3 regions of the Solidesulfovibrio sp. DCME genome follow, and region 2 is predicted to be linked to each of the others. Evidence: predicted binding sites of a transcription regulator. Region 2 holds the regulator's gene; each other region holds the start of a gene.
The links. Region 2 encodes sigma-54, which starts transcription at its own class of promoters, with help from an activator protein. Its sites were predicted from a motif close to CTGGCACGGNNNNTGCTT; they were not measured.

Region 1: a site for sigma-54 is predicted at 3,156-3,173, ahead of ACP59X_RS02840 (anion permease). Genes of this name have one in related genera too.
Region 3: a site for sigma-54 is predicted at 4,217-4,234, ahead of nifH (nitrogenase iron protein). Genes of this name have one in related genera too.

The regions. Positions count from the first base shown of each region.
Region 1 is NZ_CP188261.1:684,925-694,963, reverse strand. It holds gene ACP59X_RS02850 (transporter substrate-binding domain-containing protein) at 1-1,577, shown strand, start outside; gene ACP59X_RS02845 (sigma-54-dependent transcriptional regulator) at 1,574-3,016, shown strand; gene ACP59X_RS02840 (anion permease) at 3,307-4,737, shown strand; gene ACP59X_RS02835 (saccharopine dehydrogenase family protein) at 5,052-6,215, opposite strand; gene ACP59X_RS02830 (hypothetical protein) at 6,217-6,777, opposite strand; gene ACP59X_RS02825 (PAS domain S-box protein) at 7,134-10,039, shown strand, end outside.
Region 2 is NZ_CP188261.1:2,906,222-2,916,260, reverse strand. It holds gene ACP59X_RS12825 (phosphoribosylformylglycinamidine synthase subunit PurQ) at 1-596, opposite strand, end outside; gene ACP59X_RS12820 (CTP synthase) at 783-2,414, shown strand; gene rpoN (RNA polymerase factor sigma-54) at 2,588-4,024, shown strand; gene hpf (ribosome hibernation-promoting factor, HPF/YfiA family) at 4,075-4,623, shown strand; gene ACP59X_RS12805 (PTS sugar transporter subunit IIA) at 4,624-5,076, shown strand; gene rapZ (RNase adapter RapZ) at 5,210-6,097, shown strand; gene ACP59X_RS12795 (PTS sugar transporter subunit IIA) at 6,290-6,727, shown strand; gene ACP59X_RS12790 (PTS sugar transporter subunit IIB) at 6,731-7,192, shown strand; gene ACP59X_RS12785 (PTS sugar transporter subunit IIC) at 7,250-7,960, shown strand; gene ACP59X_RS12780 (manganese-dependent inorganic pyrophosphatase) at 8,165-9,082, shown strand; gene ACP59X_RS12775 (M28 family metallopeptidase) at 9,277-10,039, opposite strand, start outside.
Region 3 is NZ_CP188261.1:4,669,148-4,679,186, forward strand. It holds gene ACP59X_RS20685 (HlyD family secretion protein) at 110-1,255, opposite strand; gene ACP59X_RS20690 (ABC transporter ATP-binding protein) at 1,255-1,956, opposite strand; gene ACP59X_RS20695 (FtsX-like permease family protein) at 1,959-3,089, opposite strand; gene nifH (nitrogenase iron protein) at 3,282-4,106, opposite strand; gene ACP59X_RS20705 (Lcl C-terminal domain-containing protein) at 5,249-6,262, opposite strand; gene ACP59X_RS20710 (alginate O-acetyltransferase AlgX-related protein) at 6,863-8,152, opposite strand; gene ACP59X_RS20715 (hypothetical protein) at 8,270-8,806, opposite strand; gene ACP59X_RS20720 (hypothetical protein) at 8,817-9,437, opposite strand; gene thrB (homoserine kinase) at 9,434-9,964, opposite strand.

The DNA of each region.
Region 1 (10,039 bases), 2.2 Mb from region 2:
AATTCCTGGACAAGGACGGCCAGCCGGCCGGCTTCAACGTCGACCTGACCCGGGCCATTTGCGAAGCCATGGGCATGCAGGTGGAATTTCGCCTCGGCGCCTGGGCCGGCGAACGCAAGGCCCTCATGGACGGCGAACTGGATATCCTCCAGGGCATGACCTATTCCGACGAACGGGCGCAAATCCTCGATTTCGCGCCCCACACCATCGTCAACCACGCCATCTTCGCCCGCCGCGACAGCCTGCCCGTGGCCAACCTGGACGAGCTGGCCGGCAAGAAGGTCATCGTGCACCGCGCGGGCTACATGCACGACACCTTGGCCGGCCGGGGCTTCGAAAAGGACCTCGTCTTCTCCGAAACCCCGGCCGACGGGCTGCGGCTGCTGGCCTCGGGCCAGGGCGACTACGCCGTGGTGGCCATGCTGCCGGGCAGCTACATCATGCGCGAAAACAGGCTCGACAACATCCAGCCCGTGGCACGGTCCGTGGCCACCGTGCGCTACGGCTACGCCGTCAAAAAGGGCAACGAGGCCCTGCTCGCCCGCTTCAGCGAAGGCCTGGCCATCCTGCGCGAGACCGGCCGCTACCAGGCCATCCACGACAAGTGGCTGGGCGTGCTGGAAAACGGCAAGCTCAAATGGGAGGTCATCGGCCTGTACGTGGGGGCGATCGTCACGCCGCTTCTGGCCCTGCTCGGCGGCTCCATGCTCTGGACGCATTTTCTGCGCAAGCAGGTGGCCCAGCGCACCCGCTCCCTGAGCCAAGCCCTGGACGAGCTGTCCCGCAACCAGCGCCAGCTGGTCCAGGCCGACAAGATGGCGGCCCTTGGCATCCTGGTTTCCGGCGTGGCCCACGAGATCAACAACCCCAACGGGCTGATCCTTCTAAACCTCCCCATCCTGCGCAAGGTCCAGGCCGACGTGACCCGGCTGCTGGACGCCTGCCAGGCCCGCGAAGGGGAGTTCACCCTGGGCGGCATCGCCTACGCCCGCATGCGCGAGGAGATCCCCCGCATGCTCGAGGAGATGCAGGACGGGGCCACGCGCATCAAACGCATCGTCAACGACCTCAAGGACTTCGCCCGGCGCGAGGAAGGCGCCGCCAAGGCGCTCATCGACGTAAGCGACGCCTCGCGCAAGGCCGTGCGCCTGGTCGAGGCCACCATCCGCAAGCACACCAGCCACTTTTCCACGCGCTACGAGGAGGACCTGCCCCTGGTCTGGGGCAATTCCCAGCGTATCGAGCAGGTCATCATCAACCTGATCCTAAACGCCTGCCAGGCCCTGCCGGACAAGGCCCGGGCCATCGAGGTCACCACCCGCCACGACGACGCCGCCGGCAAGGTCATCCTGTGCGTGCGCGACGAGGGCACGGGCATCGCCCCGCAGCACCTGCCCCACCTGACCGACCCGTTTTTCACCACCAAGCGCGAAACCGGCGGCACGGGCCTGGGCCTGTCCGTTTCCGCCGGCATCCTCAAGGAACACGGCGGCGGCCTCACGTTCGATTCGGCCCCCGGCCGGGGGACCATCGCCTGCCTGGAACTGCCCGTGCCCAAGGAGGAACCGCCGTCGTGACCGCCACCCCCTCCCCGGCCTTCGGCATCCTGCTCGTGGACGACGAGCCGGCCTGGCTGCGTTCCCTGTCCCTGACCCTGGAATCCGCGGCCGGCATCACCAACACCTTCCTGTGCCAGGAAAGCCGCGACGTCCTGCCGCTTCTGGAAAAAGGCGGCATCAGCCTCGTGCTCCTCGACCTGACCATGCCGGGCCTGTCCGGCGAGGAGCTGCTGGCCGCCATCGGCGAGCGCCACCCCGACGTGGCCTGCATCATCGTCAGCGGCGTCAACCAGCTGGACACGGCCGTGCGCTGCATGAAGCTCGGGGCCTTCGACTACTACGTCAAGACCGACGAGGAGGACCGCATCGTCAGCGGGGTGGCCCGGGCCATCCGCATGCTGGAACTGCGCGACGAGAACCGGGCCGTCAAAAGCCGGCTGGTGGCCGGCGGCCCGGCCCATCCCGAGGCCTTCGCCGGCCTGGTCACCCGCTCGCGGGCCATGCTGTCGGTGTTCGCCTATGTCGAGGCCGTGGCCAAAAGCCCCCAGCCCCTGCTGGTGACCGGCGAATCGGGCGTGGGCAAGGAGAACCTGGTGCGGGCCGCCCATGCCGTCAGCGCCCGGCCCGGGCCGCTTGTGTCCGTCAACGTGGCCGGGCTCGACGACGCGGTCTTCGCCGACACGCTGTTCGGCCACGTCCGGGGCGCCTACACAGGGGCCGAGGCCGCCCGCCGGGGCATGATCGAGGAGGCCGCCGGCGGCACGCTGTTCCTCGACGAAATCGGCGACCTGGCCATCGCCTCCCAGGTGAAGCTGCTGCGCCTGCTCCAGGAGGGGGAATATTTCGCCCTGGGCAGCGACCAGCCCAAGCGGCTGCGGGCCCGGGTCATCGTGGCCACCCACCGCGACCTGGCCGCCGACGAGGCCGCGGGCAGGTTCCGGCGCGACCTCTATTTCCGGCTGCGCACCCACCATGTCCACATCCCGGCCCTGCGGGAACGCAAGGAGGACATCGAGCCGCTTACGCGCCATTTCCTGGCCGAGGCCGCCGCGGCCATGGGCAAGCCCACGCCCACGCCGCCGCCGCAGCTGGCCGCCTGCCTGGCCGCCTATCCCTTCCCCGGCAACATCCGGGAGTTGCGGGCCATGGTCTTCGACGCCGTGAGCCTGCACACCGGGCGCATGCTGTCCATGCAAAGCTTTCTTACGGCCATGGGCCGGGCCAAGCCCTGCCCGGCCGCGCCGCCGCCCAACCCCTTCGCCCCCTTCGAGCGGCTGCCCACCTTCGCCGAGGCGGCCCGGTTTTTGGTGGACGAGGCCCTGGCCCGCTCGGGCGGCAACCAGACCCTGGCCGCCCGGCTGCTCGGCATCTCCCAGCCGGCGCTGAGCAAACGCCTCAAGCACGCCGCCGCCGGCAACCCCCATAACCCGGGGAATGGCCATAACCAGGGGTTATAAGCGCCAACACCCCAGCATGAAAGACTTTTCAGCCTCTTTTGCGGCCGGCCCCCATAACCCGGGTTATGGGGGCTGGCCGCCAACAACCCGGCCGATTCATTTTTTCGAAAAATATCGAACAGTTCGCGCCGTCACTTTTCCGGCACACATTCTGCTCCCTGTCGGCACACAGGCGGTTGCGCCAGGCGCCCGGCCCGGGCCGGTTCCGGAAACGCTCCGGGCCGGGCCGGCGGCGTCCTGGCACCGGATGCCGCACGGATTCGCAACGACCCAGCCACAAGGAGCCTCCCATGCAACGCGCGATCAAAGCCCTGGCCCCGATCCTGCTCGGTGTGCTGATCTGGGTGCTTCCCGCCCCCGAAGGCCTCTCCGCCGCCACCTGGACCTATTTTGCCCTGTTCGCGGCGGTGGTGTTGGCCCTGGTGCTCGAACCCGTGCCGCCGGCCCTGGCCGGGCTTATCGGCGTCACGGCGGCCACCGTCCTGCGCCTGGTGCCCATGACCCCGGGCAAGGCGCCCTCGCCCGGCGAGGCCATCAAGTGGTGCCTGTCGGGCTTTTCCAACGGCACGGTCTGGCTGATTTTCGCCGCCTTCATGTTTGCGCTGGGCTACGAGAAGACGGGCCTCGGCAAGCGGCTGGGGCTCACGCTGATCCGGCGCATGGGCAAGAAGACCCTGGGCCTGGGCTACGCCGTGGCCCTGGCCGACCTGATCCTGGCCCCGTTCATGCCATCCAACACGGCCCGAAGCGGCGGCACCATCTTCCCCATCATCAAGAACATTCCGCCGCTGTACGGCTCGACGCCGGACAACAATCCCCGGGGCCTGGGCGCCTACCTCATGTGGACGGCCCTGGCCACCACCTGCGTGACCTCCTCGATGTTCCTCACGGGCCTGGCCCCCAACGTCCTGGCCCAGTCCCTGGTGGAAAAGACCGCCCATGTGAACCTGGCCTGGGGCCAATGGTTCATGGCCGTCCTGCCCGCGGGCGCCATCCTGTTTTTGGCCACGCCGCTTCTGACCTACATCCTCTATCCGCCGACCCAGAAAACCTCGGAAAACGCCCCGATCTGGGCCGCCGAGGAACTGCGCAAGCTCGGCCCCCTGACCGGCCGCGAGGTCACCATGGCCGCCCTGGCCGTGTGCGCCCTGCTCGGCTGGATCTTCCTCAAGGATTTCGTGGACCCCACCACCGTGGCCCTGGCCGCCATCTGCGTCATGTGCCTGGCCGGGGTCGTCACCTGGGAGGACGTCATCGGCTACAAGCAGGCCTGGAACGTGCTGGCCTGGTTCGCCACCCTGGTCACCCTGGCCGACGGCCTGGGCAAGACCGGCTTTCTCAAGTGGTTCGCCGAGGCCGCCTCGACCCACATGCAGGGGCTGTCCCCCACGGCCACGCTCCTGGGCTTGACCATTCTCTTTTTCGTCAGCCACTACATGTTCGCCAGCATCACGGCCCACGTGGCGGCGCTGCTTCCGGTCATGCTGGCCACGGCCATGGCCGTGCCCGGGCTCAACATCGCCACGGCCTCCATGGTCCTTTGCGCCACGCTCGGCATCATGGGCATCATCAGCCCCTACGGCACCGGCCCCTCGCCCATCTATTTCGGCTCGGGCTACGTCAAGAGCAAGGAATTCTGGATTCTCGGCGCGATCTTCGGCGTCATCTACCTGGGCGTGTTCCTGCTCGTCGGCTTCCCCTGGATCCTGTCCCGGGCCTAGGAGGTACCCTTGGAAAACATGACCATGGTTATAAGAAAAAATAAAATATTCTAATCTATTATCTCGAAATTCCCAGGCACGGGTTTCGAGGGCGCGACACCCGGCCGGACCTGGGAAGGGGCGCCATCCGGCGGTGGGGCGACAACACGGCGGCAACGACGGCGCCGGGGTCGCCCCCAGCCGCGCCGGCCCGCAAACAGGCGCGCACACGACGGCCCCGCCTCCCATGGGCCAAATGGGCGTGGCCCCGCTTCCCTCGGGTCAAACGGGTGCGGCCACGCCTCCCCTTGCCAAACGGGCGCGGCCCCGCCCGGTCAGGCCTCGGCCAGGGCCACCAGGCGCGAGGCCGCACACGGCCCGGGCATGGTGCAGTAGGGCGCGAACAGCGGAAAGAATTCCCCGGGGTCGAAGGCCCGCTCCGGGGCCAGCACACCCGGCCCCGAGGCCTTGCCGCGCAGGTGCAGGACCGCGCCCAGGGCCAGGGGCACACCGGTCATGGACGCCATGTCGGCCGGCGTGGCGGCAAGGGACGCGGCGACCGTCTTCGTGACCCCGTCACGCCTGCCCTCGCCCAGCGCGAAAAAAAGCGGCAGCCGGGGGCCGTCCACGAACCGCGACAGGGCCGTGAGCAGGGCCTCGACCCAGCCGGCCCCGGCGGCGCTGGCCACCAGGTCGCGGCCCGCTTCCTCCAGGCTCATCCGGCCGGCGTCGATGGCGTCGCGGTAACCGCGAAAGGTGCCGATCCAGGCCGCGGGCATGACCATGCCGCAGTGGGTCTCGCGCACCTGCGGCCAGGAATAGTGGAAGGAGACGGGCTCGGGATGGCCCACGCTGTAGAGGGTGCGTTTTCCCCGGCCGGGGTAGTCGATGACCAGGTCGGCCAGGGGTGGGTCGTCGACGAGGGCGCCGTCGCGGCACTCCAGGATGGTGCCGGAGCACTGGGCCATCCAGTGGATGACGGCGGCGGAAAACTCCAGGCTGTCGTCGGTTCTTTCCTCGATGTTCCAGCCGGCCACCAGCCGCTCGGCGGCCTCCAGGCGGTCCATGACGCAAGCGGCCAGAAGGTTGGTCAGCCCCGGGCTTGCGCCCATGCCGACCACGGCCGTGACGCCGGCCTCCCGGGCCTGGCGGTCCATGTCCAGCATGTCCCGGGTGGGGGCCGGGTCGTCGCAGATGTCGAGGTAGTCGGTGCCGGCCTCGATGGCCGCCCGCAAGACCGGCGGCCCGAAACGGAAAAACGGCCCCACGCAGTTGAGCACCAAGTCGGCCCGGCCCATGAGCCCCACCAGGGCCTCGTGGTCCGTGACGTCGACGGCGACCGCCTCGGCCTTGCCCTGGCACGAAACGGCCACCCGGGCGGCGTCGTTGCGCTCCAGGCTGGCCACGGTCAGGTGCCCCACCTCCTCGAAGGCGGCCACGGTCCGGGCAGCCAGGGCGCCCATGCCGCCGGCGCCGAGCAACAGCACGTTTTTGCCCATGTCACGTCCTCCCGGAGCCGGCCGCCTCCCCGTCCATTGCCGTGCCGTCCTTGCCCGGCCATTCGAAGAGCCTGCACAGCCGCGCCCAGAATTCCTCCCCGAGCACGGCCAGGCCCACGAAAAAAAGCCCCTCCCCGGCCAGCAGCAAATACAGGAGCGTGCGCGTGCCGCCGCTGCCCGGCCGGCCAAAGAGCAGAAAGCCGAGGGCGGCGTAATAGGGCACGAGGCTGCCGACAAAAAGGGTAATGCCCAGGCGGTGGCGCCACAGGCTGATGTGCCGTGGCCGGGCGGGCCGCTCCCGGCGCAGGAAAAACGCCTTGAGCTTCTCCTTGATGCCGACGACGAAGGATTTGCCGAGCAGGGCGATGGCGGCGATGCAGGCGATTTCGCCGGAGGCGACGTAGATGGCCCCGAGGGTGACGGCCTCGGCGGCGCCGATGGGCGCGAAGGCGAGCAATTCAACGGTGCAGATGGGAATGAAACTGTAGACGAGCAGGCCGAGCCCCAGGCGCTTTTTCCAGGCAACCGTTGGCTGGCTCGCATCAGGCTGTGATGGGGTCATGGGAGGGCCTTTGTTTCAGGCATGCGTGCCGGACAGGCCGGGCGACAGTGCGCTGTGCCTGTCATGCCTTGCCGCGGCCACTCTTGTTGCATCTAGCATTTCACCCTGCCGGGCGTCAATTGCGCCACAGCGGCGTCACCCGCCCCGATGCGGCCCGCGACCGCCTTTGCCGCCGCTTGGCAACCACGCCGGATTCGGGCGGTCGCAGCGACTTTGAAAGACCGGCGATTTTTGGTATGTAGTGTTGCCCCACCCGCAAAAGACAATGAGCAGTCCTCCCGCCGGCCCGGGGAAGTCTTGCGGGCCTTGTCCCAACGTTCGCCCCATGTGACGCGACAGTCACCAGGAGTGCAGCGATGCGCAGGCTTTCCGGTTCGATTGGCATGAACGTGTTCCTGGTCGTCCTGGCCGGCGTGCTGCCCGTGCTCGGCCTGGTCCTGGCCACCGGGTACGAGCGCCGGGGGCACGAGGTCGAGCAGGCCCGCCTGACCACCTTGCGGCTGGCCCAGGCCTATGCCGACGGCCAGGTCAACGAAACCCTGCGCCTGCGCGTCATCCTTGCCGCCGTGGCCGCCCAGCAGGCCGTGCGCGACCTCGACGCCGCCACCAGCGACCGCTTGTTTCGCGACATGCTCCTGGCCAACCCCAACTACGTCAATTTCGCCCTGGCCAGGCCGGACGGCGAGGCCGTGGCCTCGGCCCTGCCCTTCACGCGGCAAAACCTGGCCGAGCGCCGGGAGTTCCGGGAGGCGCTGCGGACCGGCGCCTTCGCCGTGGGCGAGTATGCCGTGGGCAAGGTCAGCGGCGTCCAAGTCCTGCCTTTCGCCTATCCCGTGCGCGACGACCAGGGCGCCATCCGGGGGGTGCTCATCGCCACCTTGCGGCTCGGGGACATCGGCGCGTCCTTCGACCAGGTCATGTTGCCGCCGGATTCCTTCGTGGGCATGGCCGACCGCAACGGCCGCAGGCTTTACCGCCATCCGCCCCTGGCCAAGCCGGGCATCGGCGAACCCATCGCCCCCAACGTCTGGGCCACGATCCATTCCGCCCACGCCCCCGAGCTCTTTACCGAGACCGGTTCCGACGGCCTGCGCCGCATCTATGCCGTCAGCTGCGTCAGCCTGGGGGACGACGAGCCGTATCTCCATATTTTCGTGGGCATTCCCGAAACGGCTGTCACCGCCCAGGCCGACGCGGCCACGCGCCGGCTCCTGGTTTGGCTGTCGGGGTCGCTTGCCGCCTCGGTGTGCCTGGCCTGGGTCGTGGGGCGCTTCGGCATCCACGCCCCGCTGGAGCGGCTGGCCCGGACAGCCCGACGCATCGGCCTGGGAGACCTCCAGGCCCGGTCGGGCTTGACCGATGCCCGGGGCGCCCTGGGGACCCTGGCCCGGTCCATGGACAAAATGGCCGAGGACATCGCTTCCGATCGGGAAGCCCTGATCCGAGCCATGGAAGCCAGGGACCGCGAGGCCCAGTGGCGGGCCACGCTCATGGATGCCAGCGCCGACGGCATCGTGATCATCGATGGAGACTACCGTGTCGTGGAGGCGAACCGGCGTTTCGCGGTCATGCTCGGCTACGATGCCGAGGAGGTCGTTGGCCTGCGGACCTGGGACTACGAGGCCCAGCTCAACGAAGCCGAGATCCGCGACCGGTTTCCCAAGGTCCTCCCGGTGCAGACGACCTTCGAATCGCGGCACAAGCGCAAGGACGGGACGTCCTTTCCCGTGGAAGTGAGCGTGTGCGGTTGCGTCGTTTTCGGCCAGGAACTGCTTGTCGCCGTCGTCCGGGACATCACCGAACGCAAACGGGCCGAAAAGGCCCTGCTGGAAAGCGAGGAACGCTACCGCGCCCTGTTCGAGAATTCCCAGGACGCCATCGCCCTGTGGGAGGAAACCTCGGCCCGGCTGACCTGGGTCAATCCGGCCTTCCGCCGGCTTTTCGGCTACACGCCCCCCGAGCTGTGGGCCATGACCGGTGACGCCTTGTGGGGCCTGATCCACCCGGATGACCGGGAAGCGGCCCGGCGCGACATGGCGCGCACCGAGGCGCAGGGGCGCGACACGGCCCGCCTGCGGCTGCGCATCCGCAGCAAGAACGGCGAGGTCCGCTGGGGGGACGTGACGGGACGGTTGCTGCACAGCGCCGGGAAGCGGATGCTCATGTTCCTCATCCGGGACGTGACCGAGGAGCAGGAAACACATGCCCTGCTCGAGTCGGCCAAAAACCAGGCCGAGGCGGCCAGCCGGGCGAAAAGCGAATTCCTGGCCAACATGAGCCACGAGATCCGTACGCCCCTCAACGGCATCATGGGCATGCTGCAGTTGCTCAAACTCGGCGGTCTCAACGACGAAATGGCCGGCTACGTGCACATGGCCCTCCAGGCCAGCCAGCGGCTGACCCGCCTGCTCGCCGACATCCTGGACCTCTCGCGCATCGAGGCGGGTAAGCTGGCCGTTGCCCATGAGCCTTTCGACATCCGCCAAACCGTGGGCGAGATCCGGGAGCTGCTCCTGCCCCTGGCCAATCAGTCGGGCCTTGCTTGCACCCTGGCCGTCGACCGGCGCATTCCCGAAATCGTGGTGGGCGACGGCGCGCGGCTCCAACAGCTCCTCACGAATCTGGTGGGCAACGCGCTCAAATTCACCAGGCAGGGGCAGGTCGCCATCGAACTGACGGCCCTGGCCACGCCCGGTAGCGGACGCTGCCGGGTCCTTTTCACCGTGGCCGACACCGGCCCGGGCATTGCCGCAGAAGCCCTGCCGCGCCTGTTCGAGCCCTTCACCCAAAGCGCCCGGGGACACCGGCGCGAACACCCGGGCGCCGGCCTCGGCCTGTCCATCTGCAAACGCCTGTCCGATCTGCTGGGCGGGGACATCAGCCTGGAAAGCGAAGAGAGTGTCGGCACCACCGTGGCCTTGAGCCTGCCCTTCGACCTGCCCGAGGCAGCGGCGCGGCCCGTCTCCGGCAAGCCCGCGCCGCAGCCCGGGCAGTACTCGGGCCTGGCCCTGCTGCTGGTCGAAGACGACGCCCTCACGCGCCTGGCCATGCACCGGTTGCTCGAACGGGTCGGCCACCGCGTCACCACGGCCGACAACGGCGCGGAGGCCCTGCGCGCCCTGACGGCCGGGGCCTTCGACCTGATCCTCATGGATGTCCAGATGCCGGTCATGGACGGCCTGGAGGCCACGCGCCGGCTGCGGGCCGGGGAGGCCGGGGCGGGAGCCGCCGCCACGCCGGTCATCGCCATGACGGCCTACGC
Region 2 (10,039 bases):
GAGGCCGGGTCGGCGTAGGTCAGGGCCATGGCGCCGGTGCGCACGATTTCCTCCAGGACCTGGGGCGTGGCCGGCACCAGTTTGCCTTCGCCGTGGCGCACGGGCAGGTCCAGGCGGGTCACCCCCTTGGTAAACACGCAGGGGCTGGCCGGATTGGCGGCGAGCGTCACCCAGCGGTCCTCGAACCGGGCCGAGTCGTTGTTGGAAAGGGTCACCTGGCGCGCGAAATAGTCGCCGCCCAGGGCCGGCAACAGCCCGAGCTTGACCAGGAGCTGGAAGCCGTTGCAGATACCGAGGATGAGGCCCCCGGCCTGGAAAAAGGCCTTGAGCTGGTCGAGCAGGGCCTCGCCGGCTTCGGTGGCCGCGTGCTTCCAGCGTATGGCCGCGGCCTGCCCGGCGCCCAGGTCGTCGCCGTCGAGGAAGCCGCCCGGGAAGATGAGAAAGTTGTAGGCGTCGATGCGCGACCGGCCGGCCACGATATCGGAAAAATAAACGATGTCCGTGACGTCCGAGCCGGCTTGCCTGGCGGCGTGGGCCGATTCCACTTCGCAGTTGGTGCCGTAACCGGTGATCACGAGGGTGCGCACCTGGGCCATAGGGGAAATCCTCCCGGGGGTTCCTTGAAAAATTGCGCCCGAAGGCATAGTTTGCGCGGCTGAACATAAGGGGCCGCCCGGGCCGCGTCAACCAAGGCGCGCCACGGGCCTCCGACACGCGCAAGCGGTGGCCGCCGGGGCCGCCGGCGCGGCATGAACCTTTTTTTTCGCAAGGACGGCGGCATCATGAAGACCAAGTATATTTTCGTCACGGGAGGCGTGCTGTCCTCCCTGGGCAAAGGGCTGGCCGCCGCGTCCATCGGTGCCTTGCTCCAGGCCCGGGGACTCAAGGTCACCATCCAGAAACTCGACCCCTACATCAACGTCGACCCCGGCACCATGAACCCCTTTCAGCACGGCGAGGTCTACGTCACCGACGACGGGGCCGAAACCGACCTGGACCTCGGGCACTACGAGCGCTTCCTCGGCGTGCCCATGAGCCAGAACAACAACTACACCTCGGGCCGGGTTTATTTCAGCGTCATCCAGAAGGAGCGCCGGGGCGACTACCTCGGCGGCACGGTGCAGGTGATCCCGCACATCACCGACGAGATCAAGCGGGCGATTCTGGGCGTGGCCGGCGACGAGGACGTGGCCATCATCGAGATCGGCGGCACGGTGGGCGACATCGAGGGCCAGCCGTTCCTGGAGGCCATCCGCCAGTTGCGCATGGACCTCGGCAAGGAAAACGTCCTCTACATCCACCTCACGCTCGTGCCCTACCTGCGCGTGGCCGGCGAGGTCAAAACCAAGCCCACCCAGCACAGCGTCAAGGAATTGCGCTCCATCGGCATCCAGCCCGACATCATCATCTGCCGCAGCGAGATCGAGCTCACGCGGGACCTCAAGGAAAAGATCGCGCTTTTTTGCGACGTCGACGCCGACGCCGTGTTCACGGCCGTGGATGTGGGCAACATCTACGAGGTGCCGCTGAAGCTCTACAACGAGGGCGTGGACCAGAAAATCGCCATCTTGTTGCGCCTGCCGGCGAAAAACGCCGACCTCGAGGCCTGGCGCGCCATGCTCCATCGCCTGGAGCACCCGGCCGGCACGGTGTCCATCGCCATCGTCGGCAAGTACGTGGACCTCAAGGAGGCCTACAAGAGCCTGCACGAGGCCCTGGTCCACGCCGGCGGCATCTGCGGCGTGGCCATCCGCTTCGTCTACGTCAATTCCGAGGAGGTCACGCGGGAGTGCGCCGCCGCCACCTTTGCCGGCATCGACGGCATCCTGGTGCCGGGCGGTTTCGGCTCGCGCGGGGTGGAAGGCAAGATCGCGGCCATCGAATACGCCCGCACCGGCGGCATTCCCTTCTTCGGCATTTGCCTGGGCATGCAGTGCGCCGTCATCGAGTACGCCCGCAACGTCCTGGGGCTTACCGGCGCCAATTCCGAGGAATTCGACCTGACCACGCCCCATCCGGTCATCTACCTCATGCGCGAGTGGTTCGACTTCCGCACCCAGAAGCTCGAACGCCGCGACCCGACCTGCGACAAGGGCGGCACCATGCGCCTGGGGGCCTACCCCTGCATGGTCAAACCCGAGACCCAGGCGGCCCGGGCCTACGGCGCCGGCGAGATCTCCGAGCGCCACCGCCACCGCTACGAGTTCAACAAGGCCTATGCCGAGCGTTTCGAGGCGGCGGACATGGTCTTAAGCGGCCTGTCGCCCGACGGCGAACTGGTGGAAATGGTCGAACTGCCCGGCCACCCCTGGTTTCTGGGCTGCCAGTTCCACCCGGAATTCAAGAGCAGCCCCATGCGCCCGCACCCGCTTTTCCGTGAATTCGTGGCGGCGGCCAAACGGGCCAAAGGCTAGGGGACGGTTTTTCCCGAAACGGCCTCGGCCCGGATTGGTTTCCACGGCAACGGACAATCTGGCGGATTGCCACAACCCTTCGATTGTGGCATGCTTTTTGTTGTGCGGGGGCGGGCCTCGGCCGGCCCCCGCGTTTGCGACGAACTCAACCACAAGCACGCACGGCGGTAGCAATGGCGCTCGAACTGCGACAGCAGCTCAAACTTTCGCAGCAGTTGGTCATGACTCCCCAACTGCAGCAAGCCATCAAGCTCCTGCAGCTTTCCCGGCTGGAGCTCCTGGAAAGCGTGCAGCAGGAGCTTCTGGAAAATCCCCTCCTGGAGGAATCCGTGGAGGAGGACCGGCAGCCGGAACGGACCATGGCCGAGGAAAACCTCGGACCCTCGGGCGATTCCAGCGACGCGGCCATGGAAAAGGAACTGCTCAAAAACGCCGAATGGGAGGACTACATCGGCGATTTCGCCAGCACCAGCCGCCAGTCCCTGGCCCGGGAAACCGAACTGCCCGAGGAGGGCATGTCCTTCGACGCTAGGCTCGCCTCCAAGCCGTCCCTGGAAGGCCACATGAGCTGGCAGATGCGGCTGTCCAATTTCACGGACAAGGAACTGGAGATCGGCGAGACCATCATCGGCAGCCTCAATTCCTCGGGCTACCTGCGGGCCTCGCTGGAGGAGCTGGCCCAGATGGCGGGCGCCGGCGTCGCGGAAGTGGAGGGCGTGCTCCACCGCATCCAGCGCTTCGACCCGGTGGGCGTGGCCGCCCGCACGCCCAGCGAATGCCTGCTGACGCAAATCGAGGTCTACGGCTGGGACGACCCCATCCTCATCGAACTGGTGCGCGACCACCTGGAAGACCTGGAAAAGAAGCGCTACAAGCCCTTGGCCAAGAAATTTCGCCTGACTATGGAAAAACTCAAGGAATATCTTGAGCTTATCCAGACGCTCAATCCCATGCCCGGGGCCAGCTACGGCTCCAGCGACCCCATCTACGTCAGCCCCGACGCCTTCGTCTACAAATACGGCGACGACTTCGTCATCCTCTTAAACGAGGACGGCGTGCCGCGGCTCAACGTCAACATGGCCTACATGGACGGGCTTGGCTCCAAGGCGGACAAGGACAAGGACTACCTGCAGGACAAGATGCGCTCGGCCATGTGGCTCATGAAAAGCCTGTACCAGCGCCAGCGCACGCTGTACAAGGTGCTGGAAAGCATCGTCAAGTTCCAGCGGGATTTTTTCGAGCACGGCGTGACCCGCCTGCGGCCGCTGATTTTAAAGGACGTGGCCGACGACATCAGCATGCACGAATCCACGGTCAGCCGCATCACCTCGAACAAGTACGTGGCCACGCCCCACGGCATCTTCGAGCTGAAGTTCTTCTTCAACAGCTCCCTTGACCTCGACGACGGCGGCACCGTGGGCTCGGAATCGGTCAAGGCCATGATCAAGCGCATCATCTCCGGCGAAAACGCCAAACGCCCCATAAGCGACGAGGCCATCGCCGACATGCTCAAGGACGAACTGCAAATCAACATCGCCCGCCGCACGGTGGCCAAGTACCGCACGGCCATGGGCATCGAGTCCTCGTCCAAACGCAAGGAAGTTTTCTGATGCTTCGGGCCGGGCAACCGGCCCAATACCACGCAGCCCCGGAGGATCCCATGAACATCACCTTTAATTTCAAGAATTTCGAACCGTCGGACCATCTGCGGGACTATGCCCGCAAACGCTTCGACAAGCTCGCCAAATATACCGTCGCCACCGACGCCTCGGAGCTGCAAGTCAACCTGGCCGTGGAAAAGACCCGGCAGATGGCCGACGTCATCTTCCTGGCCGACAACATGCACATCTCCGCCCACGAAGCCTCGGAAGACATGTACTCCACCATCGACATGATCCTGGACAAGGTCGAGGCGCAAGCCAAGAAGTTCCGGGAAAAGCAGAAGGACCGCCGCCGCCAGGCCGCGGAAACCGTGCAGACCCAGGTCATCAGCATCAGCGAAGACGCCAAGGGCGGCCGCACGCCGACCATCGTCCAGACCGACGCCTACGAGCCCAAGCCCATGGCCGTGGAAGAGGCGGCCGAACAGCTGACCAGCCTGAAGCTCGAGTTCCTGGTCTTCATCAACTCCGAAACCGAACGGCCCAATGTCATCTACCGTATGCGCAACGGCGACTTCGGCCTCATCGATCCCGGAACGGGCGCGTAAATGAAGCTTGAGGACTATCTCCAGCCCGATTTCGTCATCGGGGAGCTTGCCGCCGAGTCCAAGGCCGACGTGCTGGCCGAACTGGTCGCGCCGCTTTCGGGCCATTGGCCGGATTTCGACGCCGCCAAGGCCCGCCAGGTCCTGCTGGACCGGGAAAGCCTCGGCACCACGGGCATCGGCGACGGCGTGGCCATTCCCCACGGCAAGATGGAGAGCCTCCAGCAAATCGTCATCGTCGTCGGCCGAAGCCTCAAGGGCGTGAACTTCGATGCGCTGGACTTCAAGCCCTGCCGCATCTTCTTTCTCGTCCTGGCCCCGGAGCACGTGGCGGGCCTGCATTTGCGCATCCTGGCCCACATCTCCAGGCTTTTGTCCGACGAGTCGTTCCGGCGGGCCTTCCTGGCCGCCGAGGACGACGCGGCCTTGTGGCGGGTGCTGACCGCCGCGGCCTGACCCGAAACCGTATCGCCGCTTCCCGGTCACGCCGGCGTCACGCCGGCCGGCCGGGGAGCGGTTACTTGTTTTCCCGCTTTCGGGAACGTTTGGGATGCCGGCCACACCGCGCCGGCCGGAGGGCTTGGCCGCCATGGACGCGACATCCGGGGACATGAAGATCGTCATATTGACCGGCCTGTCGGGTTCCGGGAAAAGCACGGGCCTGCGTGTCTTCGAGGACCTCGGCTTTTTCTGCGTGGACGGGCTGCCGGTGAGCCTCGTGCCCAAGCTCATCGGGCTGTTCGACGAGAAGGGCGGCCAGCGCTACAAGGGCTTGGCCCTGGGCATGGACGTGCGCCAGGCCGACCTCGACCGGGACTGGGGCATCACCCTGGCCCAGATCAAGGTCAAGGACGTCGCCCTGCAGATCCTCTTTTTCGAGGCCGACACCCAGGAGATCATCCGGCGCTACGCCACCACCCGCCGGCCCCATCCCCTGGAAAGCGCCGCCATGGGCCTGGAGCAGGCCGTGCTGGCCGAGCGCGAGCGCATGACTCCGCTTCGCGACGCCGCCGACATGGTGCTCGACACCACCCATTTCTCCATCCACGACCTGCGCCGCAAGCTCCAGGAGAAGTGGGCCTCCATCCGCCCGTCCCAGGGCAGCCTCAAGGTCCATGTCATGAGCTTCGGCTTCAAGTACGGCCCGCCGTCCGAGGCGGACATGGTCTTCGACCTGCGCTTCCTGCCCAATCCCTATTTCGACAAGGAGCTGCGCGAGCAGACCGGCAAGGACGCACCCGTGCGGGACTACGTGCTGGCCCGGGAGCCGGGCCTGGAGTTCCTCGCGCGCCTGACGGATTTTTTGCGCTACCTCCTGCCCCTGTACGCCAAGGAAGGGCGCTACCGGCTGACCATCGCCTTTGGCTGCACGGGCGGGCGGCACCGATCCGTGGCCGTGGCCGAGTCGATCTTTGACACCTTGTCCAAGGCTGGCTACAGTATTTCCCTCGAGCACCGGCATATCGAGCGCGGTTGACGCGCGGGGCCGCGCCCCTGCCGGACGGCCGCCAGCGGTTTCGCCGGCGGCATGTGTTTGGAAGCCGCTGGCCGGCGGTGCCGTGTAGGCGTCGCGGGCCGGCTGGCCTTGCCGACGGTTGGCGCCTGGCGCGACGCCGCCGTGACGGCCTCACCTTCAGCCCTGGGCCATAAAAGCCGCGAGCGAGGCTGCATGAACGGGCAAACCCAGTCGAGCGCGCCGGTGGGCGTGGTCGTGGTCACCCACACCGAATACGGAACGTGGCTGCTGCGGGCGGCGGAATTCATCCTCGGGCCGCAACAGGGCTGCCGCTCGGTCAGCGTGGACATGACCCACCCGGTGGACGCGACCCTTGTGACCCTCAAGGCCGCCATCAAGGAAACCGAGCAGGGGGCGGGCGTGCTCGTTTTGACCGACATGTTCGGCGGCACCCCCACCAACCTGAGCCTGTCCCTTTTGGGCACCGGCCACCTGGAAGTGCTCACGGGCGTCAACCTGCCCATGCTCATCAAGATCCTGGGCTCGCGCACGCGGCCCCTGCAGGCCCTGGCCGTGGAGGCCAAGCAGGCCGGTTGCCAGGGCATCGTGGTGGCCGGCGAGGTGCTGCGCAAAAAGGTGGCCGAGGGCTAGGCCATGGCGTTCGTGCGGGTGGACAACCGGCTCGTGCATGGCCAGATCATCGAGACCTGGCTGCCGTTTACCAACGCCCGGGCCATCCTGGTCGTCAACGACGCGCTGTCCGCCGATGCCCTGCGCCAGGAGATCATGTCCCTGGCCATTCCGGCCGGGGTGCGCATCGAATTTCTGCCCGTGGCCGAGCTCATGCCCTTTTTGGCCCGAAACCCCCTGGAGGCCGAGGACGCCCTGATCCTTTTTGCCAGTTGCCGCGACGCCCGGGCGGCCTACGAACAGGGCTTCGGCTTTGGCAACTTGAACCTCGGCAACCTGCATTACGCCCCGGGCAAGAAGCAGGTCTGCCCCCACGTGGCCCTGTCCAAGGAAGACGAGTCCTGCCTGGATTTTTTACGCGACAGGGGCGTGCGGCTCGATTACCGTTGCGTACCGAGCGATCCGCAGCAGTTGCGCTCCGTGTAGGTCTTTGGCCCCACCCGGCAAGGGCGGCCCCGCGCCGGCGGCGCGGCAACGATTTGCTTGAAGCGAGAACCGAAGCATGACCCATCAGGCCGACATCCTGCTGCACGTTTTTGGCGTCGCTTTTTTTTTGTCCTGTTTTCGTCCTTCCGCTTCTTCGTCAACGCCGCCCTGCTGGAGCGGCCGCTGGTCATCGGCTTCGCCTGGGCGGCCGTCTACGGCGACCTTGACCTGACCCTCAAGCTGTGCCTGTTCTACGAGCTGTTCTGGCTCGACGGCATTCCGGCCGGCACGCACATTCCACCCAACGCCGCCGCCGCCACCCTGGCCGGCCTGTCCCTGATGCATGTCTTCCAGCTGACCTCCCCGGCCGAGGCGCTGTTCGTGGCCGCCACCACGGCCCTGCTCGGCCGCCTTTTCGCCGCCCTGGAAGGGGTGCAGCGGGTGGTGGAGAACATCGTGCTGTCGCGCTACACGGCGGCCAGGGAGCGGACCAAGGCCCCGTTTTCACCGGGCCGGCTGATCCGCCGGGCCTTTTACGACATGGTCATCTTAAACGGCATGGCCTTCAGCGTGGCCCTGGCTGGCCTGGTGGCGCTGTATTACGTGGTCTTGCCCAAGGTCTGGCCCTACCTGTCCTCGTCCGGGGCCAGTTGGAGCCAGCTGTGGATCCTCGGCAGCCTGGGCGGGGTGTTGTCCCTGCGCTACCGGCCGGCCTACATGGTGCTGGCCGGGGGCATGGGGCTGACCATGCTGTGGTTTCTGCTGTAGCCCGGCCGGGCCGGCCGGGGCGGGCCGCATCCCCAGAACCGTAGGCCGGGTGGGCCGCCCGGGACAGGCCGCCGCCAAAAAAAGGAGCGGCCGTCGCTGGAATTTGACTTGGCAAGGTTTGCCTTTTGGGATATTCTTCACAAGTTTCGTTATGAGGCAGCCAACCCGTCAGGGTTTCGGAAAAACCACCAGGAGGACATTACTATGGCCGTGTATGTCGTTGGTCACAAAAATCCGGACACCGATTCCGTCGCCGCCGCCATTTCCGTCGCCGATCTGATGAGCAAGAAGGGCCTGGATGCCAAGCCCGCCGCCCAGGGCCCGCTCAACCCCGAAAGCGCCTTTGTGCTCGAGAAGTTCGGCGTGGCCGCTCCGGAGATCGTCACCGACGCCACCGACAAGAAGATCATCCTGGTCGACCACTCCGATCTGGCCCAGAGCCTGGACAACCTGTCCAAGGCCGAGATCATCGGCATCTACGACCACCACAAGCTCGGCGACGTGACCACCCCCAATCCCCTGGACATCCTGGTCAAGCCCGTGGGCTGCTCCTGCACCGTGGTCAAGATGATGTACGACTGCGCCAAGGTCGAGATCACCAAGCCCATGGCCGGCATCATGCTGTGCGCCATCCTGTCCGACACCGTCATGTTCAAGTCGCCGACCTGCACCCCCGAGGACAAGGCCGCGGTCGAGGCCCTGGCCGCCATCGCCGGTGTCACCGACTACATGTCCCTGGGCGTGGAGATGTTCAAGGTCAAGTCCGCCGTGGGCGGCACCCCGGCCAAGGACCTGGTCTTCCGCGACTACAAGGATTTCGACATGAGCGGCAAGAAGGTCGGCATCGGCCAGCTGGAAGTGGTGGACCTGTCGATCCTCGAGCCGGTCAAGGCCGATCTGCTGGCCGAGTGCAAGAAGGTCAAGGCTGAAGGCCGCCACAGCGTGTTCCTGCTTCTCACCGACATCATGAAGGAAGGTTCCGAGATGCTGATCGTCTCCGACGACCCCAGCTACGTGACCAAGGCCTTCGGCGTCGAGGTCAAGGGCGATTCCGTGTGGCTCGACGGCGTGCTGTCCCGCAAAAAGCAGGTCGTGCCGCCCTTCGAGAAAGCCTTCGCCTAGTTCGTTCGCGCCAGAGCGTCAGAGAGGGGAGCGGCTTGCGGGCCGCTCCCTTTTTTCATGCCCGCCGGGCATGGGCGTCAGCCTGAGCCCGTGCTGCCTGGTGCCGCGTCCCGACAAGAGGCGATGGTGTTGAAGGAAAAAGCGGTGGTTCGCCTGTTTATTGCCTGACATTTTCGGGGGCGCGGCACGAGGCCTCATTGCAGCAACAGAAGGGAGGTGCTGGGTAGGGCAGCCGGGATGGTGACCAGGCCGGCCAGGTGGGCGACCGTGCCGAGGGACGCCTTGGTCTGGGCCGTCTCGTAGGCCATGTTCAAGTACTGGAGGTCGTCCATGTTCACACGGCAATGATAGTTCGGGTTGAAATTGTTGTCGTCCTCGATGACCATGATGGATGGAAAACTGTTGTCCCAGAAGCTGTATTGATCTCCCTCGTCGTTGCTGTCGCTGATGATGACCGGGACCAGGCTTGTCGACAGCCCGTAGTTGTTGACGACATTGACGAACAGGTTGGCTATGGCCAGATCCGCCGCATAGCCGGGGTTTTGCTGGATCCGGGTATGGAGGTTTTGAATGGGGCTGGACTGGGTGCTGTAGGCGATCATGTCCAGGTTGACGACGTCGAGGATGTTTTGGCCCGCGTCCTTGAGCTGCTTGGCATAGGCCTCGGTGCCGAGGAGGCCTTGTTCCTCGCCGGTGCTGAAGACGAAACGGATGGTCCGTTCGAAGCGGTAGCCCTTCAGGATCTTGGCCGCCACCAGCAGGGCGGCGCAGCCGCTGCCGTCGTCGTCGGCGCCGGGGGCGGCGACGGTGGGGTCGTCCGATTGGTTGTTGATGCTGTCGAGGTGGGCGACCATGAGGATGACCTCGGCGGGTTTGGAAACGCCGGGCATCTCGCCGATCACATTGCTCCCCGAGTAGGCGCTTGTGGCCCAATCGTTCGCGGAAACCGTCAAGCCG
Region 3 (10,039 bases), 1.8 Mb from region 2:
CGCGGAGGCCTTGCGGCTCTCCGGCGGCAGCGCAACCCGCCCGAGACGGATCATGCCGAGAGAAGACTCTCCATCAGCACAGACCCGACGTCTTGCCGTTGATTTCGTCCTACGGCCGGTAGGCCGGCAGGTTTGCCTCGCCGCCCGGCGCGGTCAAGATGAAGACGTCCATGCGCAGGCCCACGGGCAAGGCCGCCGGCTCGTCCACATCGACCAGGGTTTCCAGGATGCGGGTGTCGTTTTTCTCGGCCGGATCGTAGGTGCGGATGTTTTTTTTGCCGAGGATGCCGGCCACCCGGGAGACGTGGCCGACAAAGCGCCGGTCGCCGAAGGCCTCGGCCATGAGCAGGACCTTCTGGCCCACGGCCACCTTGTCGATGTCGCGCTCGTCCACGTCGGTGCGTACGCGCAGGCGGCTGACGTCGCCGACCGTGACCACGGGCGTGTCGAAGGACACGGACACCATCTCCCCGGCCCGGCGGTGCTTGCGCAGGACCACGCCGTCGATGGGCGAGCGGATGACGCCTTTTTCGGCCAGGGCCCGGGCTTCCTCGAGCCTGGCCCGGGCCTGGCCCACCTCGGCCATGGCCCGCTTGACGTCCTCCTCGCGGGTCGGGTCGTCCACGAGCCGGAAACGCTGCCGGGCGGCGTCCAGGCGCTCGCTGGCCACCCGGTATTCGCGCTCGGCCCGGTCGGCCTCCTCCTTGGACAGGACCTCGCGGGATAAAAGCCGCCGCCGGCGCTCGTTTTCCACCCGGGCCACGTCCAGGATGGCCCGCGCCTCGTCCACGGCCGCCCGGGCCTCCTTGCGCTCCATGTCCCGGGCGCCGGCCACGACCTTGGCGAAGGCCGCCTCGCTGGCGGCCAGCCCCTGCTCGGCCGCCTCCACCCGGGCCGGCAACTCGTCGGCGGCCAGGCGGGCCAGCACCTGGCCCTGGCGCACCCGGTCGCCCTCCTCCACCAGCACTTCCTTGATCTTGCCGGCCAAATCGAAGCCCAGGCGCATCTCTTCGGACAGGGGTTCCACCCGCCCCGGCGCGGCGATCCAGGCGACGGTAGCGGCCCGGGTGGCCGGCGCGGCCGAACCGGCGACGGGCGGCGATGTGGCCGGGTCGTTCGAACCGGCGCCAGGCGCGGGCGCGGCCGCCCCCTGGGGGACCGGTTGGCGCGGCCTGTCGACCCGGTTTCGGGACATCCACCAGGCGCCGGTGGCCACCATGGCGGCGGCGACGAGCAAGACCAGCAGGCGCTGCATCACGAGGGCTCCCGTGCTTCGGCCACGATGCGGCCGTCCTCGATACGGATGACCCGGTCGGCGAAATCGGCGATGCGCGGGTCGTGGGTGACGATGACCACGGACCGGCCGTGGCTGACGGCCAGTTCGCGCAACAGCCCAATGACGGCCCGGCCGGTTTCGGAATCAAGCGCGGCCGTGGGCTCGTCGGCCAGCAAGATCTCGGGCTCGGCCACCAGCGCCCGGGCGATGGCCACGCGCTGCTTCTGGCCGCCGCTCAAATCCCTAGGCAGCACGTCGGCCTTGTCGGCCAGCCCCACCGAAGCCAGGGCCTCAAGGGCCCGCGCCCGGGCGTCGTGGCCGGTTATGCCCCGCAGATCCAGGGCCACCTGCACGTTTTCCACGGCGTAGAGGGTGGGGAAAAGGTTGTAGCCCTGGAAGATGAAGCCGATGTGGGCCAGGCGCACCTTGGCCAGTTCGCGTTCGGGCAGGCCAGCCGTCTCCCGGCCCATGACCGCGACGCTGCCGGCCGTGGGCGAGAGGATGCAGCCGAGGATGGACAGCAGCGTGGTCTTGCCCGAGCCCGACGGGCCCATCAAAAGCGCCACCTCGCCGGCGGCCACGGACACGTCCACCCCGCGCAGGGCCGGCACCTCGACCTTGCCGAGGGTGAAGGTCTTGGCCACGCCCGCGGCGGCCAGCAGCGTCTCCCCGGCGACCATGCTCAGGCCCCCCGAAAGACCATGGCCGGGTCGATGGTCGTGACCTTGCGGATGGAAACCAGGCCGGCGGTGACGCACATGAACACGGTCAGGAAAAAAAGCCCCACGGACAGCGTCGGCGGCAACACGATGGAGGCGCCGCCCCGGGCGGCCAGGTCGACCAGGAAAAAGCTGATGGCGATGCCGCAGCCGTAGCCGACCAGGGCGGCGGCCACGGCCTGGATGACGATGATGCGGTGGATGTAGGCGCCCGGGGCACCCATGGCCCGCAGGGTGCCGAATTCCGGCAGGTGGTCCATGGTGGTGGCGTAGAGCGTTTGCGCCACCACCACCCCGCCGACCACGAGCCCGAGGCTTGCGGCGATCAGCAGGGCCATGCCGGCGCCGGTGGTGAACATCCAGTAGTGGCGGGTCAGCCCGGCGAACTCCTCGCGGGTGAAGACGTCCACGTCGCGCACCTGGCGGCGGATGGTCTCGGCCAGGGCCTCGGCCGTGACCCCGGGCACCGGCCGGGCCAGGACGTAGGTGCATTCCCCGTCGGCCATGCCGGTATAGCGCAAGGCGTTCTCGTAGGAGGCAAAGACGTAGGGCGAGGTGGTAAACGAGCGGATGCCCGAGGTTTCGGCCACCACCCGGGCCCGGCGGTCGCCGATCTCGGCCCGGTCGCCCGCGCCGGTGATGCCGAGCTTGTGGAAATAGAGCTTGTCCACGGCCACGGTGTCGGGCAGGCGCAAGGCGGCCAGGCCGCCGGTGGTGACGTCCCAGGGCCTCGCCAGGCCCGAGCCCGGGTCGAAGCCGACGATTTCCACGGATTCGCGGCCGCCGGCCGGTTTTTTCCAGTTGGCGAAGCGCACGATGATCCGCTCGGCCCGGGCCAGGCCGGGCACGCCCAGGATCTGGTGGAACTTGCTTGGCGGCAGGGGATGGGTGACGTCGAAATTGCGCACCCCGCGCGAGGCCACCCAGACCTCGGCTTCGGTGTTGTCGATCACGCAGGTGGTTGCCTGGGTGAAGCCCACGAACAGCCCGCCCTGGACGGCGATGAGGACCACGGCGAAGACGACGCCGGTGAGCGTCACGGCCAGGCGCACGCGGTCGTGCAGCAGGTTTCGCAGGGCGATGCGGATGGTCATGGCTGCCGCCGGCGACACGACACGACCGGCCCCTCGGCGCTACCCCATCGCCGCAGCCCCGTAAAGGGGGAACGCGGCCTCATGTCAACGCGGCGGCGGTGCCTCGCGCTGCGGGCGTGTCGCGGAAAGGGGCCACGGGACGCAGGGCGGCGCGCCCCGTGGCGACGGACGGAGGGAAGGGGACGGGCCGCCTCAGTTGGCGATGCCGAAATCGATGAGCAGCTTTTCCAGCTCGTTGATGGACAGGGGCTTGGGCACGACGAACATCTCGTTTTCGTGGACCTTCTTGGCCAGGGCCCGGTACTCGTCGGCTTGCTGGTGCTCGGGGGAGTAGTCGATGACGGTCTTGCGGTAGATCTCGGCCCGCTGGACCTGGTTGTCGCGGGGCATGAAGTGGATCATCCGGGTGCCCAGGCGGCTCGCCAGTTCCTCGATCATCTCGCGTTCGTTGTCGACCTTGCGGCTGTTGCAGATCAGCCCCCCAAGGCGCACGGTGCCGGCGTCGGCGTATTTGACGATACCCTTGCAGATGTTGTTGGCGGCGTACATGGCCATCATCTCGCCCGAGCAGACGATGTAGATCTCTTCGGCCTTGCCGTCGCGAATGGGCATGGCGAACCCGCCGCAGACAACGTCGCCGAGGACGTCGTAGAAGACGTAGTCGAGTTTCTTGTCGGCCTGGTAGGCGCCGAGCTGCTCGAGCAGGTTGATGGAGGTGATGATGCCCCGGCCGGCGCAGCCCACGCCGGGTTCCGGGCCGCCGGATTCGGTGCAGCGGGTGCCCTTGTAGCCTTCCTTGAGGATGTCATCGAGGTCGACGTCCTCGCCCTCCTCGCGCAGGGTGTCGAGGACGGTTTTCTGTTGCAGCCCGCCCAGCAGCAGGCGGGTGGAATCGGCCTTGGGGTCGCAGCCCACGACCATGACCCGGTTGCCCATCTCGGCCAGCCCGGCCACGGTGTTCTGGGTGGTGGTGGACTTGCCTATGCCGCCTTTGCCGTAGATGGCGATCTTCCGCATCCGATGGACCTCCGAACAGACTGTGTCGCTTTTTTCCGGCGGTTCCGGAAGGAGCGCGCGCAATTTCGCCCCTCCCGAAGCCGCCCCCCTGCAAGAAGCTTCCCTGCCTAGAGCACAGCCCGTACCATCGCCATTTTCCGCATGAATACCAGTGCAGTATCGCAAACACTCTCTGCGATTGACTGAACACACGCAAACAAAATCGTTGCAACCAGGCGACATCTCTACAAATTCGAACGGACACCATTTCATCTAAAGCGGTGTTCGAGCCGCACTGCGTCCAAACGCCCAAAAACAAAAACGACGTCGCCCGATGCAACGCCGTTTTTGTCGCCAGACACGGAAACCCAAAAGCCGATCACTCGAAGAAGCGCCGGATGCCGGCCGGCCAGGAGGAGGACACCCCATCCGGCCGCACATCCTTGGGAACTGGGGTCATTGTGCTTTATTCAAAGGCCGTGCCAACGGCGCCATGGCCCGCAAATGGCCAGGCCAGGCCGCCCAGGCAGCCCTTCCCACAGGCGAGGGCGCCGCAACGACGAACATTTTCGTCGGTCTGGCGACAATTTGGTAGGATATGCGGGGTGCGCGGTCCATGCGACGGGCAGCCGGCCACGCTGGCCGCGGCCTCGGCGGCCACCTCCGTCGGCGGCACAACGGATCAATATCGGACCCCTTTCCCGGCCTGATGCCCCGGGCGTGCGGCCACCCGGGGACCCGGTCGGTGGCGGCAAGACCTCCGAGCGGCCCGATACGGGGCACCATCCCCGGGGAAGCCGGGCGGCCCCGCGCCGACCAACAGGTCCGGGCGATACGTTCGGCCCTGGCCGACAGCCGGGTCATGGCCGGGCTGTTCCCGTGGTGTCCCGCCAGGATGCAGGCCAACCAGGCCGAGGTGGCCAAGGTCGCGGCCTCTGCCGGCAAGGCCAGGCTGATGTCCACCGTGGACTGCCTCATGACCATCGTGCCGGCCTCGGTGACGGACACGCCGTTCGCCCCGCCATCCGGCCGGCCGCTCCGCAACGGAGCACGGCGGGACGGCGGGACGGCGGGACGGCGGGACGGCGGGACGGCGGAGAGAGTTCCCGGCTTGGCGGCCAACGGCAACCCCCTGGTGGAAAAGCGGAAGCCGTTTGAACACTTCAATTATCGCCAAGCAAGAAGAGCGAAAACGGAACAGAGGGCGTTATCGGCGTGACCTGGCCGCCACGGACACAAAGCGCGTGGATGGCCGCCCCACCGAGCGTATCCGTATAGCCGAACTCCTGACTGATACCAAAGGCTCGTGTATCCCCGCCGTCTATCTTTGACGGAGTGCTCGACCAGAGCCACAGGGACGGATTGGCCGTTGTGAATGCCGCGTCGAGGGCGGGCGTGTCCGTGGAAAAATCGACGATGCTGTCCAGTTCGCGTATGTCCGGCAAGCGCCAGTCCGTATAGCCTCCGGTCGTCCGGCCATAGCAATAGGCCAAGGCGGAAGGCCAGCTCATGTCCGCGTCGCTGACATTTTTTTCCCACATCAATCCCGTGGCCTGATCGTTGACAACCGCATCCGCAGCGACGAATGGCCCATGGGGCAGGACTGTGCCGCGAACGCAGCGGGTGTAGGCTTCTCCGTCCTTGTTCATCGCCCCGGTGGCCAGTCCGTTGAAGGAAAGATACCAGGCATTCGAATTCTCGGCATGTGACGTCGTGTCGGACCAATATGGCCCGTCCCTGCGCGTATTGGGAAAAGCCATCTTGCTGATGCATGTGTTATCGATACAGGCATAATATTCATTGTTTTTTAAGTAATAAATCGTCTGAAGCTCTTTCATGCTCGGCAATCGCCAATCGTCATATTCTTCAAGAACCAATTCCGCGCAATAACTCACGGCCTCGGCCCAATTACGCTGGACGGCATCATCATTGCGCTGCCAGGTCAGACCGGTATGCGTGTCCACGGCCAGGCTCTGGTTGCCCAGGTTGAACGTTTGCATGGGCCTGCGGAAGTTCGCGTCCTGCCCGTAGCAGTCCTGTCCGGAATGCGGGCAGCTGACAGGCCAGCCATTCGCATCCTGGCAATCGGTGAGGCCGGTTCCTGTAACGGTCCAGGCCATGGCTTCGGAACAAAGGCAGGCAAAAAAAACCAGCAGAAACACTAGGTGCCTTTTCATACGTCACCTCATGCAGCACTGCGGTTAAGAAAACCCTGCCAGAGGGCAACGACCCCGACACTGGTGGAATTACCTCTCTTTCGACCGAACTTCACCGCTGTTGTCAAGGCCGATTCAACCGGCGCTCGGCCTTCCCTCCGGCGACCATTTCCCACCATCAGGGCCTGGGGAGGACTTTCACCTCCTCGATGCGCGTCATGCCTGGCACACAAAAACGACGCTGCCCGATACAACGTCGTTTTTGCCGCCAGACACGGAAACCGCAAGCCGATCACGCGAGGAAGCGTCGGGATGCCGGCCGGCCAGGAGGAGGACACCCCATCCGGCCGCGCATCCTTGGGAAATGGGGTCGCCAGGACTCCACAACGACCGCGCCAATGCGGCCTCGCGCCCTCTACCCAATTCAGGACACAACGCGAGCCACTTTCAAAAACATATAATTATATTAACGATATATACCAATTCCACCGTCGAAGTGGAATCGGAATTACATGGCGCCGCTAGGCCGTGCCCACGGCCCCGGCCCCAGGCGCCGGGGCACAGCGACGGACATTTTCGTCGCTGGGGCGACTGGTTGGTGGGAAACACGGGGGTGCGCGGTCAGCGCGGCGGGCAGCCGGCCACGATGGCCGCGGCCTCGGCGGCCACCTCCGTCGGTGGCGCAAGCGTTGCGGCCGGCAGCGGCTCGAAGGCCGGCGCGGCCTCGGGGCAGGCGCCCTCCAGGCCTTTTTGGCCGAACCAGCGCCCGGCCAGGGCCTTGGCCACCAGATCGCCGACCCAGGCGTTGCCCTCGGGGCTCCAGTGGGTATCGCGGCCGGAATAGGTCCCGTGGCCGTCCGGGGTCGTCCCGGCCAGGCAGGGGGTCAGGTCGAGGATATCCGCCTGGGGCAGCCCGACCTGCCGGGCCAGTTCCCGGGTCAGGCGAGCGGGCAGGGCCAAATCGAAGGCCTCCGGGGCCTGGCCCAGGTCCCGGGCGGCCTGCCGGCCGATGGCCGGGTCCACGGCCGCTTCCGGCGGCGCGAGCATGACCAGCACGGGTTTGCCCGCCTCCCGCAGCCTGGCCGCCGTGGCCAGCAGCAACTCGTACCAGGGGATGTCGTTTTGGTAGGCGAACAGGGTGTCGCGGAAAAAGGGCTTCATGGTGGAGCGGCGCTCGGAGGCCATCTGGGCCGGGGAAAGCGGCAGAAGCGACCGGTAGCGGGTGTCGGCGCCGTCGGGCAGGACGCCGAGCGTCTCCAGATCGGGCAGAAAGAGCAGGCGCCGCAACTCCTTGTCGCTTTGGAGCTTGAACAGCACCTGCGCCTTGATGAAGTCCATGAACCGGAAGGGGTACTGGTGCGGCACCAGGGTGTAGGGCCCGTAGGCCAGGCCCAGGCGGCAGAGGTCGGCCAGGCGGGCATTGAGGGCCGCCGGGTCGTAGGGCGTTTCGCGCACGTCGTTGAAGTCGTTGCCGAGGTAGACGTTGAACACCACGGCGTCGTACTCCAGGGCCTGGCTCCAGAAATACAGGCGTTCAAGATAGCCGGGAAAGGAGATGGAGGGAAAGCCCAGGTTGACCACCCGGACCGTGCGGCCCGGGACGAGGGCGCCGAGCTTTTTTTCGATGGCGGCGCACAGCCCGAATTCGGGCCTGGTCACGGAAAAGGTGAAGGAATCGCCGATGGCCAGGATGCGGAATTCACCGGCCGGTTTTTTCCGGGTCACGACGTCATGGTGGTCGTTGAGCAGCATCGCCTCCAGGGAATAGGAGGCGGCGCCCGGCCTGGCGTAGGAATAGACGTGTTCCTTTTCGTATTTGCGGAAAAAGAAATCCACCACGAGGCACACGGCCAGGATCTGGACAGCGACAAGGAAGACGATGCCGAAAAGGCGCAACAGGCGGCGTTTCATGGCTTGGGGGCTGGCTGGAAAAAGGGTTGGCCGCCGGGCACGCACAAACCGGCCCGGCCCGAAAACGGTCGGCGCACCCTACGTGGACGGGCGGCGGCTGGCAAGGCGCCGCAAAGCCTAGTTCTTGCGCAGCGCCCCTTCGCCGGCGAAAAAGACCGATCCGGCCGGCGGCGGCCCCTTGGCGCCCAGGGCGCTTCGGGCCGTGGCCGAGCCGTAGACGGCCTTGTAGCCGAAGGACACGGCGTAGTTGCCGGCGGCGGTCCCGGCCGGGGACAGCACGAATTCGAAGGGCACGGCTGCATCCGGGGCAAGGGCCATGGGCGGGAAGGGCTTTTCGGCCGTGGCCAGGACGTTGCCGGCCGGGTCGCGCAGGTAGGCGGCGAAGGTCAGCTCCTCCACCCGGTCGACCCAGGGCGGCAGGTCGGTGGTCACGGGCGTGGCCCGGCCACGGATGACGTAGGCGTCGCCGGACAGCATCCCCGTGAAGTCGAAGCGCCAGAATTTCATGGCCACTTCGGTCGGCGGCCCGGCCACGAGCGGGCGCGACGGCAAGTGGGAGACGGACAGCGACGAACAGGCGGCCGCGACGAAAAGCAGCCAGCCCATGGCCCCAACCGGCCACAACAGGCGCAAGGCATGTCCCATCCAGGCCATCTTTCCCCCCTTATTTCCCCTGTTTGGCCGCCTCGCCGCCGGGCGGGCCGGCCAGCAGCATCTCGGCCAGAGTCAGGTCCACCTTGGGCGGCCGCCCCGGCTTGCTGCCCCAAAGCTCCATTTCCAGCGCGGCCAGACGCTTTAATAGCGGCGTGCGGTCCATGAACTTGGCCCCGGGCCGGCCGGCGACCAGGCGCTGGCACGGCCCGCAGCCCGGGAACTCCCGCACGCCCATGCCCCCGATGAGCACGTTGGGCACGCCGTGCAGCCGGCAGATCATGAGCCGGTGGCCGTAGAGGCCGCACAGCCCGTCGTCGTTGAGCGGGCACAGCACCCGGGGCGTCTCGCCGCGCGCCAGGGCCTCGCGGCAGGCGGCGACGTAGGCCTTGGCCCGGTCGAGGAAAGCCTCGCGGCGCTCGGCCGGCAGGGCGTCGAGGCCAGCCTGTAAATAGAGCCATTCCACGTGGGTGTGGTGCTGAAAAAAACTCGTGCAGCAATTCTCGGCGCAGCCGGCGCAGGACAGCCCGGCCGTGGCCGCGGCGGCGGCGTAGGCCGCGTCCATGTCGGCGTAGAGCGTGGCGAGCTTGCCCAAAACGACCCGGCGGCGCGAGGCCGGAAACGATACGGTCACGAAGCGATTCCTCGCAGGATCTGTTCGACGCACGCCTCGGGCGTGACGCCGCAACTGGTTACGGTCAGGTCGGCGGCGGCGGCATAGAGCGGCTGCCGCTCGGCGTAGACATCGGACAGGCTGAGCCCGGCCGGCACCACGAAGGCGCGCTGGCCCGGATCGCCCACCCGCTCCAAGAACGTGGGCAGGTCGATGGCCAGGTGGACCACCGGCCCGCAGGATTTGAGCCGCTCCACGGCCCGGCGGCCGTAGATGACCGAGCCGCCCGTGGCCACCACGCAGCGCTTGACGCAAAGCCCGGCCACCACGTCCTCCTCCAGGCGCAAAAACCCTTCCAGCCCCAGCCGGGCCAGCAGCTGGGCCAGCCCTTCCCCGGCCGTGGCCTCGATGAGCCGGTCGGTGTCGAGGCTGGCCCAGCCCAGGCGCCGGGCGAGCAGTGTGGCCAGGGTGGACTTGCCCGCCCCGGCCATGCCGACGAGGCTGAGGCAGCCTTCGTCGGAAATCCGTGTCAGTAAGGATGGTTGCATGGGCTCGTTGCCGCCCGGCCGGCGGCTTGGCGCAACCTAGCCTTTTTCGGGGCAGTTGCCTAGGCGTGCTTACGC